DNA from 3 places in the Chryseobacterium sp. RU33C genome. Region 2 is predicted to be linked to each of the others. Evidence: riboswitches for the same ligand, from Rfam matches in the RefSeq annotation. Region 2 holds a riboswitch; each other region holds the start of a gene.

Region 1 (4,291 bases), on a different contig from region 2:
ATTATAACGCCCAGTTCGATGACAGAGGAAGATACAGGGTTACTTTAGATTGGAATGACAACATGAAATTCAGAGTTCCCAGCTTAAGAAATGTAGAATATACCGCACCTTATATGCATGACGGAAGATTTTACAGCTTAGAGGCGGTACTTAATTTCTATTCAGACAATGTTGAAAATCATCCAAATCTTGATCCTCTTTTAAAACAGAATGGGCATACTGGTATTCCCATGACGGGTCAGGATAAACAGTATATTATAGCTTTTCTGAAAACACTATCAGATAAGAGTTTTATATCCAATCCAAAATTTGCAGAATAATTTATAGAAACATGAAGAAGATTATAGTAATCATAAGTTTGATCCTGTTGAGTCAGTATCAGGCGAAGACCATTAGAGACAGTGCATATATTGCCCCGGAAACCTTTAGCAGATTCAATTTTGATGATGATTGTGATGCCTGTGGCTGTGCGGCAGGAAACGGCTCTTCCGGCTTTGAATCTTTGCTGAATCCACAGTTTGTCGGAATCAAATACTTTGCCCAGCATTACAAAGCCAAAGAAAACTTATTTGTAAAAGATCTTACGCAGGATCAGTATTTTAATACCCTGCAGCTTTGGGGAAAAATTCCACTGACTAAGAAACTGAGTGTTTACGCAAGTCTGCCATTCCACTTTCATGAAAAGAAAACCATGCAGGGAGATATTAAAATCAATGGAATAGGGGATCTTAATCTGATGGGAATTTACCAGCTGATGAGTTCCAAAGATAATTTCCATCATCTGAGCGGAGGTTTGGGCTTGAAAATTCCTTTAGGGAAATTTGATGAAAAAGGAACATCCGGTGTCAATCCAAGTTTTCAGCTGGGAACCGGAAGCTGGGATTATCAGGCGGCTTTGAATTATAAATTTCAGAAAAATAAAGTTGCCGTATTGGTTAACACAGATTATACAATCAAAACAGAGAATAAGAAAAATTACCGTTTTGGAAACCAGTGGAATTATGCTGCAACAGGTTTTTATCAGGTTGCAGGAAATGAAAAGTCTGTTTTTTCTGTAAAAACGGGAGTTCAGGGAGAAGTATATGCCCAGAATAAGCAATTTGATGAAGCATTGCCTAACACTGCCGGGAGCGCTTTGTACGGAAAACTGGGATTTGAAGCTTCTTATAAAAAGCTGAGCCTGGGAAGTGAAATTATGCTTCCCATGTATACTCATCTGGCAGGAGGAGATATTGAAGCCAAATCAAGATTCAGTATTTTCCTTAATATTGGAATTTAGGGCAAACACCCTCCATAAAACCATGTTAAAGCTCCTTCGGGAGCTTTAATTGTTTATCAATCATGATTTTAATTGGGTATTAGGAATAATTATTTATCTTTGCCGGGATTTGGTGAGCCGTAAAAAGCTCTTAAAAGGGAATCCGGTGAGAATCCGGAACAGACCCGCTGCTGTAAGCTCCGCACCAAAGTTTTTGAAGAATATATCCACTGTTTTTTTAATGGGAAGGATTTCAAAAATGGAGTAAGTCAGAAGACCTGCCAGAAAATAATCGTTTGACGCTTTCGTGGAATAAAGCTTAGGACATCAATGATTCTGTGCAGTGACCGCTGTGCTTTGTCGTTGTATTCTTATACCCATTAGCGTCTTCATTACCCTAAATGAGCTAATGGCGGCAAAACTAACTACTTCTGCAATTTATAAAGCTGTTTTCACCATAATGGTGATCATATCTCAATTTTTGTCTTCTCAAACCAGGAAAAAAGACAGTCTTCAGGAAGAGACCATTAAAGGAATCAATCTATACAAAAAGAATTTTAAAGAAATCCTTCCGGCACAAACCTTACAGGGCGAGCAGCTGGAAAGATTGAACAGTCATTCTGTTGCAGATGCACTGCGGTACTTTTCAGGAGTTCAGATCAAAGATTATGGAGGATTAGGTGGTTTGAAAACCATTAATATCCGAAGTATGGGAAGTCAGCATGTAGGGGTTTTCTATGATGGAATTCAACTGGGTAATGCCCAAAACGGACTGGTGGATTTGGGAAGATATTCCTTGGATGATCTGGAAGAAATATCATTGTATAACGGACAGAAAAGTGAGATTTTCCAACCGGCAAAAGACTTCGGATCTTCAGGATCTATTTATTTACAGCCTAAAACACCTGTATTTAAAGGAAATAGGAAAACCAATCTCGTTATAAGAGCTAAAAGTGCGTCTATTGATCTTTTCAACCCTTCATTCCGATTGGAACAGAAGATTTCAGACAGGGTTTCTGCCAGCTTCAGTGGAGAATTTATGCAGAGTGACGGAATTTATAGATTTCGATATGCCAAGAAATATCCTGATGGACAGCAGGCCTATGATACCATTGCGAAAAGACAGGATTCAGACATCAAAGCAAAACGTTTTGAAACCTCTCTCAACGGAACTTTGAATAACGGAAGCTGGAATATCCGTGGTTACGGTTATATTTCAGACCGTGGAATGCCGGCACCTATTGTGAATGGCCGTTTTGGAGGAAGGGGAGCGAGACTATCTGATGAAAATTATTTCGTACAGGCCAATCTGAGAAAAAAACTGTTCCCGAAATTTGAAACCCAGCTGAAAGCAAAATTTGCTTATGATTATACCCATTTTATGGATACGGTTCGTTCGCAGTCTATTATTCATACCGATAATACCTATATCCAGCGGGAACTCTACCTTTCCTCATCCAATATCTATTCTATTACGCCCAATTGGGATATCAGCCTGAGTGGAGATTTTCAGTACAATAATCTGGATGCCAATCTGGATAACTTTTCTTATCCTACGCGTTACACAACATTGGTAGCATTGGCAACAACCTATCAGTGGAACAGGTTTAAAATTATGGGAAGCCTTTTAGGAACCTTTACATTTGAGGAAGTAAGAAAAAACAAAAGACCGGGAGATGCCAGAGAGTGGACACCTGCCGTATTTATGAGCTATCAGCCGGAGATCATTCCGGAGCTTACCCTCAGAGCATTCTATAAAAGGATTTTCCGGCTTCCAACCTTTAATGATCTCTATTATACCAATATCGGAAATACTTACCTGAAACCGGAATTTACCAATCAGTATGACGTAGGATTTACTTATCAGAAGAATTATAACAACCGTTTCTTTAAAACTTTTTATGCTAAAGTAGACGGTTACTACAATAAAGTACAGGATAAAATTGTAGCCGCTCCAAACGGAAGCATGTTCCGCTGGCTGATGATGAACCTTGGGTTGGTTGAAATCATTGGAGCAGATGTGAATGTACAGACTGAAATGCAGCTGGGAAAAGTAACCCTTCGACCTTTGCTTTCTTATACGTACCAAAGTGCAAGAGATATCAGCGATCCGGAAGATACCTTTTACCGTAATCAGATACCTTACACGCCATGGCACAGTGGGTCTTTCAGTCTGATGGCAGATTATAAAGACTGGAGTTTCAATTACAGTACAATGTATGTGGGAGAAAGATATGATGTGAATCAGGATAATATTCAATACAATTATGTGCAGCCCTGGTATACTCACGATATGTCTGTTCGGAAAAAATTCAACTGGGCCAATCATCAATTCAAAGTAAGCCTTGAGATAAATAATATTTTCAATCAATACTATGATGTGGTCATCAATTATCCGATGCCCGGAAGAAACTTTAAACTTATTCTAAACTTCACCCTATGAGAAAACTAAAATTTTATTTTTTATTTCTTGTATTAGCTTTTCTTACCTCATGCCGTACAGATGATATTATTGTCCGTCAGGAAGTGGTAGAAGGACTTCCCTCAGAAAATACATCCATAAAGGGCTTCTATATGCTGAATGAAGGGAATATGGGCAGTAATAAATGTACCCTGGATTTTTTTGATTACACCAAAGGAACTTATTACCGGAATATTTACGCAGAAATCAATCCGAATGTGGTAAAAGAACTGGGAGATGTAGGAAATGATATTAAAGTGTACGGAAGCAAACTCTATATCGTTGTCAATGTTTCCAATAAAATTGAAGTGCTGGATGCCAAAACGGCGAAACGTATTACTTCTATTCCTCTGCAGAACTGCAGATATCTAGCTTTTAAAAATGGGAAAGCTTATGCCAGCAGCTATGCCGGCCCTGTAGCCATTAATCCCAAGGCTCCTAAAGGAAAAGTAGTGGAAATTGATACCACTTCTCTTTCCATTCAGCGTGAAGTGGTAGTAGGATATCAGCCGGAAGAAATGGAAATTGTGGGTAATCAGTTGTTTGTGGCCAACTCCGGAGGATATAAAGCT
Region 2 (4,291 bases):
TATAACTTTTAAAAATGAAGACGTTCCAACTTTTTTTAACTATTAAGATGTTAAGATTATGAAGACAGTTTGCTTAAATTTTAAGTCAGAATGGTTCTTAACTATACTTTAATTATTCAAAATAACAGATCGTGTTATGATTTTCATAGCACGATCTGAATTATTGAATCTAATTATTTTAAATTTTTCTAGACCGCATATTCTACTGAGGCTTCTTTAGCGGCGGCAACCATTGCTATTAAAGCTTTTTCAGTTTCGTCCCAGTGTCTGGTCTTCAGTCCGCAGTCCGGATTTACCCAAAGCTGATTGGCAGGAATTACATTCTGAGCTTTTCTCAGCAGTTCAATCATTTCTTCTTTCGATGGTACTCTTGGTGAATGGATGTCATATACTCCCGGACCAATTTCATTCGGATATTTAAAGTCTGCAAAAGCGTTCAGCAGTTCCATCTGAGAGCGGGAACACTCTATCGTAATCACGTCGGCATCCATATCGGCAATATTTTCAATAATATCATTGAATTCTGAATAGCACATATGCGTATGGATCTGGGTAGCATCTTCCACTCCGCTTGCTGAAATTCTGAAAGCTTCTACAGCCCATTTCAGATAGTCCTGCCAGTCGGTTTTTCTTAATGGAAGACCTTCTCTTATGGCAGGCTCATCAATCTGAATAATTCTGATTCCTGCTTTTTCCAGATCTACCACCTCGTCACGAATAGCCAAAGCAATCTGCTTACATGTTTCTGAGCGGGGCTGGTCATCACGGACAAAAGACCACTGCAAAATGGTAACCGGGCCTGTCAACATTCCTTTCACCCATTTTTCAGTCTGGGATTGGGCATATTGGGACCAATAAACCGTCATCGGAGCCGGGCGGGAAACGTCACCGAAGATCACCGGAGGTTTTACACAGCGGCTTCCGTAGCTTTGTACCCATCCGTTTTTGGTGAATACAAATCCTTCCAACTGTTCTCCGAAGTATTCTACCATGTCGTTACGCTCAAATTCTCCGTGAACCAGTACATCGATACCAATTTCTTCCTGCCAGCAGATTGTTCTCTGAGTTTCCTCTTTCAGTAAAGTATCATACTGTTCTGCGGTCAGTTCCCCTTTTTTGAATTTCGCTCTCCAGCTTCTTACCTCTGTGGTTTGCGGGAATGACCCTATTGTAGTGGTTGGGAATAAAGGAAGCTGCAATACTTCCTGCTGCTTTTTTTTACGGATTTTGAAAGGGTTTATTCTCTGAGCATCTTTTTCAGAAACAGCATTTGCTCTTTGCTTTACCTGGTGATTATGAATAAGAGAAGAAGTTCTTCTGCTTTCAATTGCTTTTTTATTTTCTTCAAATGCTTTAAGAATCTGTTCATTTTCTGTTCCGGAAGCAAGTTCTTTAAGTGTTACGACTTCTTTTACTTTTTGTTTAGCAAAAGCCAGCCAGCTTTTAATTTCCGGGTTAAGATGGGTTTCAAAATCCAGATCACAAGGTGAATGAAGCAATGAACATGATGGAGCGATCAAAATCCTTTCAGATCCTAATTTTTCAACAGCTTTTGTAATGAAAGACAGCGACTTTTCATAATCATTTTTCCAGATATTCCGGCCATCAATTACCCCTAATGAAAGGCTTAAATTTTCCGGAATACTATTCAGAATATCATCCAGTTGTTCAGGATTTCTCACCAGATCAACATGCAATGTATTCACAGGAAGTGAAACGGCAAGTGATGCATTATCTTTTAATCCGTCGAAATAAGTGGCTACAATAAATTTCAGTTTTGGGAATCGTTTTCTGATTTCGGCATACACAAAAAGGTAAGTTTCTTTGGCTTTTTCTGTTAAATCCAAGGCTAAAAAAGGTTCATCAAACTGAATCCATTCCGCACCCTGATCCTGAAGTTTGGTTAAAATCTCCGTATAGACCGGAAGAAGATTTTTCGCCAGATCCAGTTTATCAAATCCTTCTTCTTTTTCTTTTCCCAATAACAGATAAGAAACCAGTCCGATAATCACCGGTTTTGCATTGATTCCCGCTTGTTTTGCTCCTGCAAATTCATTGAAAATTTTATCTGAATTCAGCTTAAACTGTTGGTTATTATAAAATTCCGGAACGATATAGTGATAATTGGTATCGAACCACTTGGTCATTTCCATTGCGGTGATGTCCAGTCCGTCTTTCTGATATCCTCTTGCCATGGCAAAATAAAGATCAAGCTCAGTATTGTTTTTTTTAAGCACTACTTCATGATACCGTGTTGGAATTGCTCCTACTACAAGGCTCATATCCAATACCTGATCATAGTATGAAAAATCATTACACGGGATAAGGTCTATTCCGGCTTCTTTCTGGATATTCCAGTTTTGGGTACAGATAGTTCTTCCGGTGTTCAGAAGCTCTTCCAGAAGGATTTTACCTGACCAATACTGCTCGCAGGCTTTTTTGAGTTCTCTTTTGCTACCAATACGCGGATAGCCAAGGATGTGAGTTTGCATTTTTTTAAACTTTTTAATTAAACTTATTGTGAAAGTCCTTTAAAATGCTTCGTTATGTTTTTGCGGAGGAAATTTCAGGAAATAATGATATAGCAGGCAATGCATTTCCAATTGAGATAAAATACATATCTGATATATCATCTGTATGACCCAAAAGCTTCAGCCCGCGAAAGCATTGTCAATTCAGTAAAGGCAGGTCTCCTGACTTGTAACAGTTTCCGTCATCCTTCCCGTTTTTGGCAGTGGATATGCAAGGACAGAAACTTTTGGCATGTTACTTACAGTTGCGCGACAGCTCGTGATTTGCACACGATTCCCTATTAATCTACCTTAAGTAAAACCTTTCCTGTTTGATGAAGTATCTGCAAAGAACTGTACTTTTACCTCTAACAAAGATTATCAGTAAAAGTTTTTAATTTTGTGTAAAATTAGGAATACCGAATAAAAATACAATTAACAATAAATAATTAAGCAAATTAAACTTTTAAAAATAAAATTAAAAGCATATAATTCTGTAGATTTGACTGTTTTAATCATTTAAAAGAATAATATTCTGTGGAACAACTCGATAATAAGGATTTACAGCTGCTCAGGCTGCTCCAGAAAAATGCAAAATTGACCGTTAAGGAACTTGCAAAAGAAGTGAACCTTTCTACCTCTCCGGTTTTTGAAAGGGTAAAAAGGCTTGAACAGGAAGGTTTTGTCAAAAGGTATGCAGCCATTCTCGATGCTGAAAAACTGAACCGCGGATTTACGGTTTTCTGCCAGATCAAGCTCAAAATTCACGACCGGTCTGTAGGCTATGATTTTGTAAAAGAAATTTTAGAAATTGAAGAAGTTGCCGAATGTTACAATATTTCCGGAGATTTTGATTTCCTTCTGAAAGTTCAGGTAAGAGATATGAAACATTATCAGGATTTTGTATTTAACAAGCTGGGATCTGTAGATTCTATAGGCAGCACTCACAGTACTTTTGTGATGGCTGAGGTAAAAAACAACTATGGATTAACAATATAATTAAATTTATATTAGGGCTTCATTATAAGAATAAAACACCGCCAGATAATGACAGGTCTTATATTGTTTTGAAGCCTCCCTTAGGTTAATTAGCTGCCGGATCAATCATTTCTTCTGTAAGTCCTAATGATTTTAAAAGGTTTTTGCTGTCGAAAAATAATGTTGCATAATGTTTTCCTTTTTTAAAAACCAGTTTTGATCCATCTGGAAATTCACTGTCTGCTGCTAATTTCTGTGTTTTGGCATTGTACTTACTGAACTTCGTTTTACTGTCCTGTAATGTACTTTTATTCAGAACAAGACCAAAAGGAAGTCCCTCAACAATTACAGGTTTATTATCTGAAGCAACAAAAAACATCTCATTCACAGTATTATCTTTTCCCAAGCTGCAATAAAGTTCCAGCCCTGTTTTAATGGGCCATTTGGCATATTTTTCTTCATTGGCATCTTCATAAAAGATGGCTTTTACGTTCAACGCTTTTGAGATTTTATCAGGAGCTTGCGGGAATATAAATTCTGAATTTCTATCCAATAAAGAACCCAAAGCGGCTGTTTTTTGTGAAAATACAGTCACACTTACTACCAGAAAAAGTATGGTTGCAATAAAATTGAATGGTTTTGTCTGCATGAGAATATTATAAAATTTTAAGGATTTGATGGTTAAAGGTATTAAAATTTTGGATACAGCCTCATTTTAAGCAATTCTTACACATTGTATTTCTGTTTTTTACTATTTTCTTTCCTGCAAATTGAATACGGTGCCGGCAGGATCGGTAATCCAG
Region 3 (4,291 bases), on a different contig from region 2:
AACATGGTAATACACAGTTTATAAGATATGATCATACCATTTTGAAAACCATTTCCGATAGAAAAAACAGAATTGCTTACTTACCACAGGATCTCTTTTTACCCAAGTATGTAAAAATCAAAAACCTGATTCCTCTTTTTTGCAATCAAAAGAATACTGAACTACTTTTTACTTCAGAATTCATACAGCCTTTCCTCCATGAAAAACCTAAAAACCTTTCTAAAGGTGAACAGAGAATTATTGAAACCCTGATGATTATTTATTCTGAAGCCCATTTTATTTTACTGGACGAGCCATTCCATAGTCTTTCTCCAAAGGTTACTGAAGAATTAAAGAAAAATATACTGCGGGAGTCAGCACATAAAGGTTTCATTATTTCTGATCATAATTTTAAAGATGTTCTGGATATTTCTGAACGTATATTTCTGCTTTCAGACGGTCATCTGAAACAAATACAAGATTTAAGTGAACTGCAGCGGTATAATTATCTTCCGAAAAGCATTTAATTTATATATTTGGAAGATCAAAAAAATTTCATGATGACTTTCATAAACAAAGCATTCTATTTATCCGCTATCAGTATCTTATCTATAACCTTTGTAAAGGCACAGACAAAAGTTCCTTTTGGAGTGGTAAAAGCTGAGGAAGGATATGCTAACGTACGTGTACATAAAGACGATTACCGAAAAATTGTAGACAAGATCCGTATGCGCAAAGGAGATGTATTTGTTTATGTAAAACCGGCTCCGGGAGAAACAGAATGGATCTGGATCAAATATCCGGAAAAACAGGATGACGATAAGCCTTTTGTACGGTATGAAACTCTTGATAAAGAAGGTATGGTGAATAAAGGGCGTATTGCATATGTGGACCAGCTTCCCGCCTATACTCCATCTAAATCTAAAAATGGAAGATCCCTTATTTTCACCGACAATTCGGATTCTAAAATCCCTACTGCCCAAAGAAGCAAAGTGGTGATTGATATTTATCCTTCCAATGCAGGATACCGTAAAAAGGAAAAAGATGCGGATGGAAAGATTCTTACCATTGATAAAGTAAAACCGTGGGGAATTGGAAATGACCTTCCTGAAGGAATGACCGAAATCAAATCCATCAGAGTGCAGCAGCCCGGAAGAGGATCTGTTTTTGTAAGAGAAGCTATCAAAAATATGTTCCAGCCTACCATGGATTTTGAGAACGTAGGAGTAACATCTCTTGACAATGATAATATTTTTCTTTATATGATCAATGGTTCAGGAGAAAACAGATATACTACCCTGTGGACAATTAAGAAAGGAAGAGTAATCAGCCAGATTATTTATCATAATCCGGAATAAATTCATTATTTTTGCATTCGAAAAGTTTTTACGCTTATTCATCACAGAAATTGGTTCTGCATCACTGCAGATTAAAAGGGAACCGTGTGAAAATCACGGACTGTCGCGCAACTGTAAGTAACTGAAGTCTTTATCAAAGATCCACTGTGCGAGGCATGGGAAGGAGATAAATGATGTTACAAGTCAGGAGACCTGCCTTTTTCTTAAACATGTAACTTTCGCGATTTGAAGTTGTATTGATCTGATGGATTGTTTCAGGAATTCTGTAAGTTCCTGTCATTATTCTGTTGTTTCCAATCATTTCTTATCGCTTTAATTAATAATGATATATGACTACAGAAGAAAGAATTGAAGCATCCGAAACCAGAATCTTTAAAGCGGTTTTCCCTAACACTACCAATCATTATGATACTCTTTTCGGGGGTACAGCAATGCAGCTGATGGATGAAGTAGCTTTTATCACAGCAACCCGTTTTGCCAGAAAAAGAGTGGTAACCGTAAGCAGTGATAAGATTGATTTTAAAAAACCTATTCCTGCCGGAACCATTGTGGAACTGATCGGGAAAGTTTCATACGTGGGAAAAACCAGTATGAAAGTGAATGTTGAAATTTACACTGAACAGATGTATTCCTATGAAAGAGAAAAAGCTATTGTAGGTGATTTTACTTTTGTAGCCATCGATGAATTCAAAAAACCAATTCAAATACTATAAATAAATTTCGGGCGGCCAAAGGCCGCCCGAAATTTTTCCATTCAAAACAATCTATTTACGTATTGACGATAATGATTGGAATTCATTCAGGTTTTCTTTAATTTAGGCCTCAGGAAATTTTTTACCCTTTTCCTAAAACTATAGAAGAACTAATATTACATGAAAAAAATTATTTTAATCATTACACTCATCCTTTCAGTATCACTAACAGCACAAAAAGACGTCAAAATTGAACTCCCGGAAAGTTATGAATTGGGAAATATCATTTTAGCACTCACAGAATACGGTAAAACAGATCCATATGACGTTCAGAAAATCCCTCCGTATTATGATGAAATCATGTCTTATTTTGAGCCTGTAAAAGATCATCCCCTATTAAAAAAAGTAAACTATTCCAGAAAAGACTGGAAAAAATTCTTAGGTTTTCGAACCGATTTCTATGCATTTTCTTTTGATGAAAGTGGTTTACTTAAAAGAGATTTCCCATTCAATTCATTTGGTCCCAAAGAAGTAGATGAAAACCTGGAACTAATTAATGATTTTGTGAAGAAATCGAATTATAGAACCTTTTATAAAAATCATCAGCAGTTTTATAATACCATCATCTCGAACTACAAAGAGTATTATTACATCAATGACACCTATGCTTTTTTGGATAAAATAGCAGCAAGACCAGCCAATGAAGGAGATAAGAAATATGTTATCGCCATTTCTCCTCTGGTAGGCGGACAGAATTGCCATAGAGACATCAACAGTTCATTAACCGTTGACTTCCCTGATATCGGACAAGATCTTATACTTGGAAATTTAAAAAATAATATTGCCCGAAGACTTCTGGATAATCACACCGTATTTTCAGAAATAGATCATGGTTATGTTAATCCTGTTTCAGATCAGTATTCAAAGGAGATAACGGAAAGCTTCAGTCTGGCGAAATGGGATAAGAAGTCAGGATATCCGGGTATCAGTTCATTCAATGAATATATGACATGGGCTGTTTACGATTTATTTATCAAAGAAAAATTTCCAAAGGAAAAAACAGACAGCCTTTCTGCGATCTATCACAAAGTGAATATCCGACGTGGATTTATTGCACAGAACCTGTTTTCTGAAAAGGTTGCAGAGCTTTATAAAAAGGACAAGAAGCTGGAAAAATTATATGTCCCATTATTAAAATGGACGAAGAAAATAGGAAACAAAATTTCTCAGCCATCCGTTGTGAATGCCAATAACAAAGATTTTGAAAAAGCTGATCTCAACAATATAGTGGTACAATTCACGGAGCCTATGAAAAAAACACAGACTCTTCAACTGAGATTATTCGAATATGTAGATGGAAAAGAAACCGGTAATACAATAATTACCGTGAAAAACCCGGTGTGGTCCAAAGACGGAAAACAGGTGAAATTTAAACTGGAAACTACTTACAGGAATTTTGAAATGAGGTTTTATGTATGGAACAGTATGGCTGGATTTTATTCGCAGCAGGGAGTTTTATTAAACCCTGATAACTATTTATTGCTGGCCTCATAAAAATTCATGAGATATCCATAAAAAAAGACACTGCCCAATCAATAACCGGACAGTGTCTTTTTTTTTATTATTTCAAAACCTTTTCCGTTTCCAGACTTCTGTTTAAAAGAAGTTCAAAAGCCTCTCCCATTTCATCCGATGCTCTGCTAATAGCATTTTCAAGCATATTTCGGATTTGTTTTTCTGTTACTCCTGCTTCCGTCCAGCTCTTTCCTGTAGTATGGGAATTTAAAATAAACGGCATAATCCTGTCGATCCCGCAGGCAAAAATAGCATCCGGTGTTGTCTCTTCTTCAAACTCAAGCCACAGGTTAAAAAATTCTGTACGTAAAGGCTCATCCAGAATTCCAAAGATTTTTTGGGCTGAAGCTTTCTCTCTTTCAAATTTTCCTACCATTGCTTTTTCATCAAAAATAAAAGTATCTCCCGCTTCAATCTCCACAAGATCATGAATGGAAAGCATTCTTATCACCCTTAATAAATCAATATCTGCACGGTTTTTAGCATACGGATAAAGGATCTGGGCAAGAATGATAATCTGCCAGGAATGTTCCGCCGTATTCTCTCTTCGGGAATCATCCGCATTATAATTTCTTCGCTGTACATTTTTAAGTGCATCCACTGCAAGAATAAAATCTATCTCTTTCTGAATTTTCATTTTACTTTTCTCTGTTATATTGTTCTGAAGAGCATACCCTGTGGTTACCC

Evidence for each region. A riboswitch is a leader RNA that binds a small molecule or an ion and turns the genes downstream of it on or off. The one in region 2 is predicted to bind cobalamin.
Region 1: linked by a shared signal. The riboswitch ahead of BW946_RS09320 (TonB-dependent receptor plug domain-containing protein) and the one ahead of metE (5-methyltetrahydropteroyltriglutamate--homocysteine S-methyltransferase) in region 2 are both predicted to bind cobalamin.
Region 3: linked by a shared signal. The riboswitch ahead of BW946_RS17700 (acyl-CoA thioesterase) and the one ahead of metE (5-methyltetrahydropteroyltriglutamate--homocysteine S-methyltransferase) in region 2 are both predicted to bind cobalamin.

Annotation. Positions count from the first base shown of each region.
Region 1 is NZ_FTMT01000009.1:6,405-10,695, reverse strand. It holds gene BW946_RS09330 (cytochrome-c peroxidase) at 1-320, shown strand, start outside; gene BW946_RS09325 (transporter) at 332-1,279, shown strand; cobalamin riboswitch at 1,373-1,559, shown strand; gene BW946_RS09320 (TonB-dependent receptor plug domain-containing protein) at 1,668-3,701, shown strand; gene BW946_RS09315 (YncE family protein) at 3,698-4,291, shown strand, end outside.
Region 2 is NZ_FTMT01000001.1:294,535-298,825, reverse strand. It holds gene BW946_RS01300 (hypothetical protein) at 1-12, shown strand, start outside; gene metE (5-methyltetrahydropteroyltriglutamate--homocysteine S-methyltransferase) at 189-2,492, opposite strand; cobalamin riboswitch at 2,666-2,852, opposite strand; gene BW946_RS01290 (Lrp/AsnC family transcriptional regulator) at 3,048-3,509, shown strand; gene BW946_RS01285 (hypothetical protein) at 3,595-4,137, opposite strand; gene BW946_RS01280 (VOC family protein) at 4,240-4,291, opposite strand, start outside.
Region 3 is NZ_FTMT01000023.1:46,987-51,277, forward strand. It holds gene BW946_RS17690 (ATP-binding cassette domain-containing protein) at 1-506, shown strand, start outside; gene BW946_RS17695 (hypothetical protein) at 537-1,337, shown strand; cobalamin riboswitch at 1,372-1,552, shown strand; gene BW946_RS17700 (acyl-CoA thioesterase) at 1,667-2,050, shown strand; gene BW946_RS17705 (DUF4932 domain-containing protein) at 2,210-3,583, shown strand; gene BW946_RS17710 (HD domain-containing protein) at 3,651-4,241, opposite strand.